DNA from 2 places in the Shewanella sp. POL2 genome. Region 1 is predicted to be linked to the other one. Evidence: predicted binding sites of a transcription regulator. Region 1 holds the regulator's gene; the other holds the start of a gene.
The links. Region 1 encodes NrdR, which represses ribonucleotide reductase genes. Its sites were predicted from a motif close to AAACACNANATNTNGTGTTT; they were not measured.
Positions count from the first base shown of each region.

Region 2: a site for NrdR is predicted at 2,312-2,331, ahead of nrdA (class 1a ribonucleoside-diphosphate reductase subunit alpha). Genes of this name have one in related genera too.

Region 1 is NZ_AKZL01000009.1:54,190-57,841, reverse strand. It holds gene glyA (serine hydroxymethyltransferase) at 1-1,182, shown strand, start outside; gene nrdR (transcriptional regulator NrdR) at 1,393-1,842, shown strand; gene ribD (bifunctional diaminohydroxyphosphoribosylaminopyrimidine deaminase/5-amino-6-(5-phosphoribosylamino)uracil reductase RibD) at 1,929-3,074, shown strand; gene SHEWPOL2_RS03850 (riboflavin synthase) at 3,082-3,652, shown strand, end outside.
Region 2 is NZ_AKZL01000031.1:45,062-48,713, reverse strand. It holds gene nrdA (class 1a ribonucleoside-diphosphate reductase subunit alpha) at 1-2,158, opposite strand, end outside; gene SHEWPOL2_RS10415 (HAD-IA family hydrolase) at 2,604-3,278, opposite strand; gene ubiG (bifunctional 2-polyprenyl-6-hydroxyphenol methylase/3-demethylubiquinol 3-O-methyltransferase UbiG) at 3,280-3,652, opposite strand, start outside.

The DNA.
Region 1 (3,652 bases):
CGTCAAGAAGAGCATATTGAGCTGATTGCTTCTGAAAACTACACCAGTCCACGCGTGATGCAAGCGCAAGGTTCACAATTAACCAATAAGTACGCCGAAGGCTATCCAGGCAAGCGTTACTACGGTGGTTGTGAGTATGTGGACGTAGTTGAAACCTTAGCGATTGAGCGTGCAAAACAACTGTTTGGCGCGACTTACGCAAACGTACAACCTCACTCAGGTTCTCAAGCAAACAGCGCCGTTTACATGGCATTGTTAAAACCAGGCGATACCGTTTTAGGTATGAACCTCGCTCACGGTGGTCACTTGACCCACGGTTCACCTGTTAACTTCTCCGGTAGACTGTACAACATCATTCCTTACGGCATCGATGAATCAGGCAAAATTGACTACGACGAAATGGAACGTCTGGCGGTTGAACATAAGCCTAAGATGATGATCGGTGGTTTCTCTGCATACTCTGGCATCGTTGACTGGGCAAGAATGCGCGAAATCGCAGATAAAATCGGTGCTTACCTGTTTGTCGACATGGCACACGTTGCGGGTCTTATCGCCGCTGGCGTGTATCCAAACCCAGTGCCACACGCGCACGTTGTGACCTCAACCACTCACAAGACCTTAGCCGGTCCTCGTGGCGGTATCATTCTGTCTGCTGCCGATGATGAAGAGTTATACAAAAAGCTGAACTCTGCGGTATTCCCAGGCGGTCAAGGCGGTCCTTTGATGCACGTTATCGCAGGTAAAGCGGTAGCCTTCAAAGAAGCTTTAGAGCCAGAGTTCAAAGCTTACCAACAACAAGTGGTTAAGAACGCTAAAGCCATGGTTGAAGTGTTCTTAGAGCGCGGTTACAAGATCGTTTCTGGTGGTACTGACAACCACTTAATGCTGGTGGACTTAATCGGTCGCGACCTGACGGGTAAAGAAGCCGATGCCGCTTTAGGTAGCGCGAACATCACAGTAAACAAAAACTCTGTGCCAAACGATCCACGTTCTCCATTCGTGACCTCTGGTGTACGTATCGGTACGCCTGCGATCACTCGCCGTGGCTTTAAAGAAGCTGAAGCGAAAGAGTTAACCGGTTGGATCTGTGACATCCTCGACGATGCTCACAATCCAGCGGTCATCGAGCGCGTAAAAGGCCAAGTATTGGCTCTGTGCGCCCGTTTCCCTGTTTACGGTTAATTCGTTAATTTATCCAGATATGGCGGCTGAGTTCACAACTGCTTAGGGTGTCACTCTTAGGTGGTTAACCTCAGCCGATAAATAGGATAAAATCCCATGGCCGCATTAAGCGGCCATTTTTATTGCTAAAATCGTAGACTTAAACCCGCTCGGTTTAAGCTAGATACAGCGAAAGCCATAGGCTTTATTCCATTCACGGCAGGAGGCTCAATGCATTGTCCATTTTGCAGCGCGACAGATACTAAGGTGATCGATTCCCGATTAGTGGCGGAAGGCCATCAAGTGCGTCGTCGCCGAGAATGCACCGAATGCCATGAAAGATTTACTACCTTCGAAGGGGCCGAATTAGTCATGCCACGGGTGATTAAACGCGATGGTACGCGTCAACCCTTTGATGAAGAAAAGCTGCAAGCAGGTATGTTACGCGCGGTCGAAAAGCGCCCCGTGTCCATGGATGAAATCGAGCAGGCCTTAAGTAAAATCAAGTCAACGCTGCGGGCGACTGGCGAGCGTGAAGTGCCATCCGAGATGATAGGCAACTTGATGATGGAACAGTTAATGAGCCTAGACAAGGTTGCCTATATTCGTTTTGCCTCGGTTTATCGCGCCTTTGAAGATGTCTCCGAATTTGGAGAGGCGATTGCGAAACTGCAAAAGTAAGGTGGATTATCTTAGGTTAGTGCTTGGGTTCGAGCCTCGTTTTGCGCTGCATTCGGTACGCTTCCTCAAGATTTCATAGGGTTTATATGAATTGCTCAGAACTCGACAACCAGATGATGAGCCGAGCCATACAACTGGCTCGCAAAGGATTTTATACCACTCGCCCCAATCCCAGTGTGGGCTGCGTTATCGTAAAAGATAATCAGATTGTCGGTGAAGGTTATCATCAAAAAGCCGGCGAGCCCCACGCCGAGGTGCATGCACTGCGCATGGCTGGCGAGCTTGCCCGTGGCGCGACCGCCTATGTCACCTTAGAGCCTTGCAGCCATTATGGTCGTACGCCGCCCTGCGCCTTGGCGTTGATCAACATAGGTGTAAAACGTGTGGTGGTGGCGGTTGAAGATCCCAATCCTCAGGTCGGTGGTCGCGGTATTCAAATGCTGCGCGATGCGGGCATTCAAGTGGATGTCGGTTTACATCGCGATGAGGCCTATGCTTTAAATCTTGGTTTTATGAAGCGCATGGAGTCGGGCCTACCTTGGGTGACGGTAAAGCTTGCCGCGAGTCTCGATGGTAAAACCGCATTATCCAATGGTGTCTCTAAGTGGATTACAGGCCCCGAAGCTCGCCGCGATGTGCAGCGCTTACGTTTGCGCGCCTGCGCACTGGTCACTGGGATTGAAACCGTACTGGCCGATGATCCATCCCTCAATGTGCGCTACTCAGAGCTTGGCAGTCTTAACTCACTATTGAGTGAGGCGCAAATTTTACAACCGCTACGGGTGATTTTAGACAGTCGCTGCCGCATGCCGATTAAGGCAGCTTTGCTTGCGATTGAATCGCCGATTTTATTAGTCTCAACTGAGCCATACTCGCCAGCCTTTATGGCGCAGTTGCCGTCCCATGTGACTTGTCTTCAATTACCGGCGATTGATGGTCGCATCTCGCTGCCCACACTCTTAAGCTATTTAGGCAAAAACTGTAATCAGGTGCTTATCGAAGCGGGCGCGACCTTAGCAGGTGCCTTTATCGGCGCGGGATTAGCCGATGAGTTAGTGCTATATCAAGCGATGAAAATCCTTGGGGCACAGGGACGTAATCTACTCGAATTACCCGATTATCAAATGATGGCCGATATTCCGACCCTCAAACTGGTCGATGAGCGTAAAGTGGGCGCGGATAAGCGTTTCACCTTAAGGCTCACGTTCAATCCATCTTTAGCGAATAAGTGAGTTAACCATGTTTACTGGGATTATTGAGGCCGTTGGCACGCTGCGAAAGCTTGAACGCAAAGGCGATGATATCCGTTTGACGGTCGCCAGTGGCAAACTGGATTTAAGCGATGTGCGTTTAGGCGACAGTATCGCCACCAATGGTGTGTGTTTGACTGTGGTGCAGCAATTAGCCGATGGCTATGTGGCGGATGTGTCGGCTGAAACTGTCAGTCTCACAGGCTTTGCTAACTATAAAGTCGGCACTAAGGTTAATCTTGAAAAGGCCGTCACCCCAACTACACGTTTAGGCGGACATATGGTCAGCGGACATGTGGATGGCATTGCCACCGTAGAGCAGCGTTTGGCGCGGGGCCAAGCGATTGAGTTTTGGTTAGCGGCGCCTACGGAGCTGGCACGTTATATTGCTCATAAAGGTTCTATCACCATCGATGGTGTGAGCCTAACGGTAAACGAAGTCGATGGTCATCGTTTCCGATTAACCATAGTGCCCCATACCGCGGGTGAAACCACATTGGTGGATTTGAAAGCCGGCGATAAGGTGAATATTGAAGTGGATTTAATCGCCCGCTATTTAG
Region 2 (3,652 bases), on a different contig from region 1:
TGAGTAAGTCTTTTAGCAGGGTCTGCATTGGGACTTTACGGCCCTCAAAACGCGCTGGATCATAGTTTGTGTTGGCCGAAATCGCTTGGTCAACGAACTTTTGCATGATACCCACAAGCTGTAAGTAACCTTCGTTGCTTGGCATTTGCCATAACAGCTCGTAGTTGTATTTCAGCTCATCAAAATCGGGTACCACTTGCTTTAACTGGCCATCTTTACTGGCTTTGACACTGATCAAGCCGCGTGGCGGTTCGATACCGTTGGTGGCGTTTGAGATCTGTGATGAAGTCTCAGACGGCATCAGTGCAGACAATGTCGAGTTACGTAAACCGTATTCTTTAATGTCGTTACGCAGCGCTTCCCAGTCTAAATGCAATGGCTCACTGCAAATCTTATCTAGGTCACGTTTGTAGGTATCGATAGGTAAAATACCTTGAGCGTAAGTGGTCTCATTAAATAATGGGCACGCACCTTTTTCTTTCGCCAGATTCATTGACGCTTTGAGCAGATAAAACTGAATCGCTTCAAAGGTCTTGTGAGTCAGATTGTTCGCGCTACCATCGGAGTACTTCATACCATTCTTCGCTAAATAGTTAGCGAAGTTGATAACACCAATCCCTAAGGTACGACGGTTCATCGACGAAATCTGCGCCGCTTTGATTGGATAATCTTGGTAATCCAGCAGGTTATCTAAGGCTCGCACGGCTAAATCAGCTAATGGCTCCAGTTCCGCTAAATCGGTAATTGTCCCCAGGTTTAATGCCGACAGTGTACAAAGGGCGATTTCGCCGTTTGGATCGTCAATGTTATTCAATGGCTTAGTCGGCAGAGCGATTTCAAGGCAGAGGTTAGACTGTCTGATCGGTGCAACTTTTGAGTCAAATGGACTGTGGGTGTTACAGTGATCCACGTTTTGAATGTAGATACGGCCCGTTGAAGCACGTTCTTGCATCATCAGTGAGAACAGATCCACCGCTTTTAATGTCTTTTTGCGAATGCTGCTGTCTTGCTCATATTGCAGATATAAACGCTCAAATTCGGCTTGATCTTCAAAGAAGGCATCGTAAAGACCGGGTACGTCCGATGGGCTGAACAGGCTGATATTTTCGCCTTTGATCAGACGTTGATACATGAGTTTATTCAGTTGCACGCCGTAGTCTAAATGACGGATACGGTTATCTTCAACGCCACGGTTATTTTTCAGTACTAGCAGCGATTCAACTTCTAAGTGCCAAATAGGATAGAAGAGGGTAGCTGCACCGCCGCGCACGCCGCCTTGCGAGCACGATTTCACCGCAGTTTGGAAATACTTGTAGAAAGGTAAGCAACCCGTGTGGAAGGCTTCGCCACCACGGATTGGGCTTCCTAATGCACGGATACGACCAGCGTTGATACCGATACCAGCGCGTTGGCTCACGTATTTTACGATAGATGATGCTGTCGCGTTGATTGAATCCAAGCTATCGCCACATTCAATCAGTACGCATGAGCTAAACTGACGAGTCGGCGTACGCACTCCCGCCATGATAGGCGTTGGCAGTGAAATCTTAAAAGTCGATACTGCGTCGTAAAAATCTTTGACGTATTGCAGACGCGTTGCCTTTGGATAGCGGGCAAACAAACAGGCCGCCACCAGAATATAGAGGAACTGGGCGCTCTCATAAATCTCGTGGGTGACGCGGTTTTGAACCAGATACTTACCTTCAAGCTGTTTTACGGCTGCGTAGGAGAAGTTCATATCGCGCCAATGGTCGATATAAGTATCCATAATATCGAGTTCTTCGCGGGTGTAATCCTGCAGAATATGCATATCATACTTACCCAACTCTACCAGCTTAGTGACATGGTCATATAACTTGGGTGGCTCGAACTGACCAAAAGCCTTCTTACGCAAATGGAATACGGCTAAACGCGCAGCCAGAAACTGATAATCGGGTGACTCAGGGGAAATTAAATCCGCCGCAGATTTGATGATCGTTTCGTGGATAGCTTCGGTTGGGATCCCATCGAAAAACTGTAAATGCGTGCGAAGTTCAACTTCAGAAACAGAAACGTTTTTTAACCCCTTGGCTGCCCAAGTAATTACGCGGTGTATTTTGTCGAGATCAATTGTCTCACGTGCACCACAGCGTTTTGTAACTGTCATATTGCTATTCATTGAAGAGAGGCCTTGGTTCTGATATCTGTTCAGGTGAACTAAGTCACCGTACGTTTCCTTGTAAAACAATCAACCTGAAAACCCTTAATACTGTTGACTATGGTGAAAATAGTCGATTTAGCGGGGAACTTCTAGTGTGTCTGATTGCTACCTATACACAAGATATGGTGTTTTAAATAATCTGAGATACAAGATAGTGAGGTTTGCTATTATTTGCAAGTCTCAATTTAGGGGGTATCTTGTGGATATCTTGAGGATAAAAAAATGCGTTAGTAATGACTAACCCTGTAGCTCAAATTGAGATTAGCGTGCGTTTGATATGGCGAATTTTTATTCCGATCCCGCAGTGTGATCGATCGCTAAAATAAGCAGCGATCACGATCGCGGGGATTGACCCATAGCGTTAATTCTATTAATAGCTATCAGCAAGAATCCTGATTCGTGCTTATTTTGTTAACGCTTGGCTTAGTGCCGAATATAAATTCGAAGGCGTCGTAAACTGTGCATAGGCAGGCCATGCATCGGGTGTATCGTCTTCGCCCAAATATCCCCACAGCGCTACACCGCCGAGCATGCCCGCCGCTTGGGCTGCGAGTAAATCCCGCTCGGCATCGCCTAAATAAAGGATTTGCTGTGGCTTGCACTGCAACTGCTGCGCGCCTAATAACATAGGTGCGGTATGGGGCTTAGGGTAACGGGTCGAATCGCCGCTGATCATCACTGGCATACGCGAGCTGAGCTTAAGTTTATGTAACAGGGGACGAGTAAAGCGGGCAGGTTTATTGGTGATGACTCCAAATGGCACGCGGCATAACTCGAGCCAGTCAAGCAGAGGGGAAATACCTTCAAACAATTGGCAATGGTCGCCATTGATCCTTTGATAGTGGGCAAGGAGTCCTTGCTGGACTTGGGTGCGTAGCACTTCATCTGCGCCTGGAATGGCCGCATCGACTAAGGCAAAGCTGCCATGGGAGGCGGCGCTACGCATGTCTGCAAAGGGTTTTGCTGCAATACCGACATCAGACAAACTGAGGTTAAGGGCCTGAACCAGATCCGGCGCGGTATCGGCAAGGGTACCATCAAGGTCGAATAAGACCCCTTTAACCTCAGCTAAACTCATCTTAATCTGCCTTTTGCGTTGCTATCATATAGTTTACATCGACCTTAGATGTGTACTTAAAAATCCCTGTTAACGGGTTATAAGTGATCCCAAGGGCGTCTTTGCAGATGAGGTCGGTGTTATCGACTAACTCAATCAATTCGGAAGGTTTAATAAACTTATTATGATCATGAGTGCCGATGGGCAGCATTTTCAGTAAATATTCGGCGCCAATAATGGTTTCAACAAAGGATTTAACATTGCGATTAATTGTAGAGAAAAACACAAAACCACCAGGTTTTACCATATCGCAGCAGGCTTGGATCACTGATTGGGGATTGGGTACGTGTTCGAGCATCTCCATGCAGGTCACCACATCATAGTATTCGCGGTGA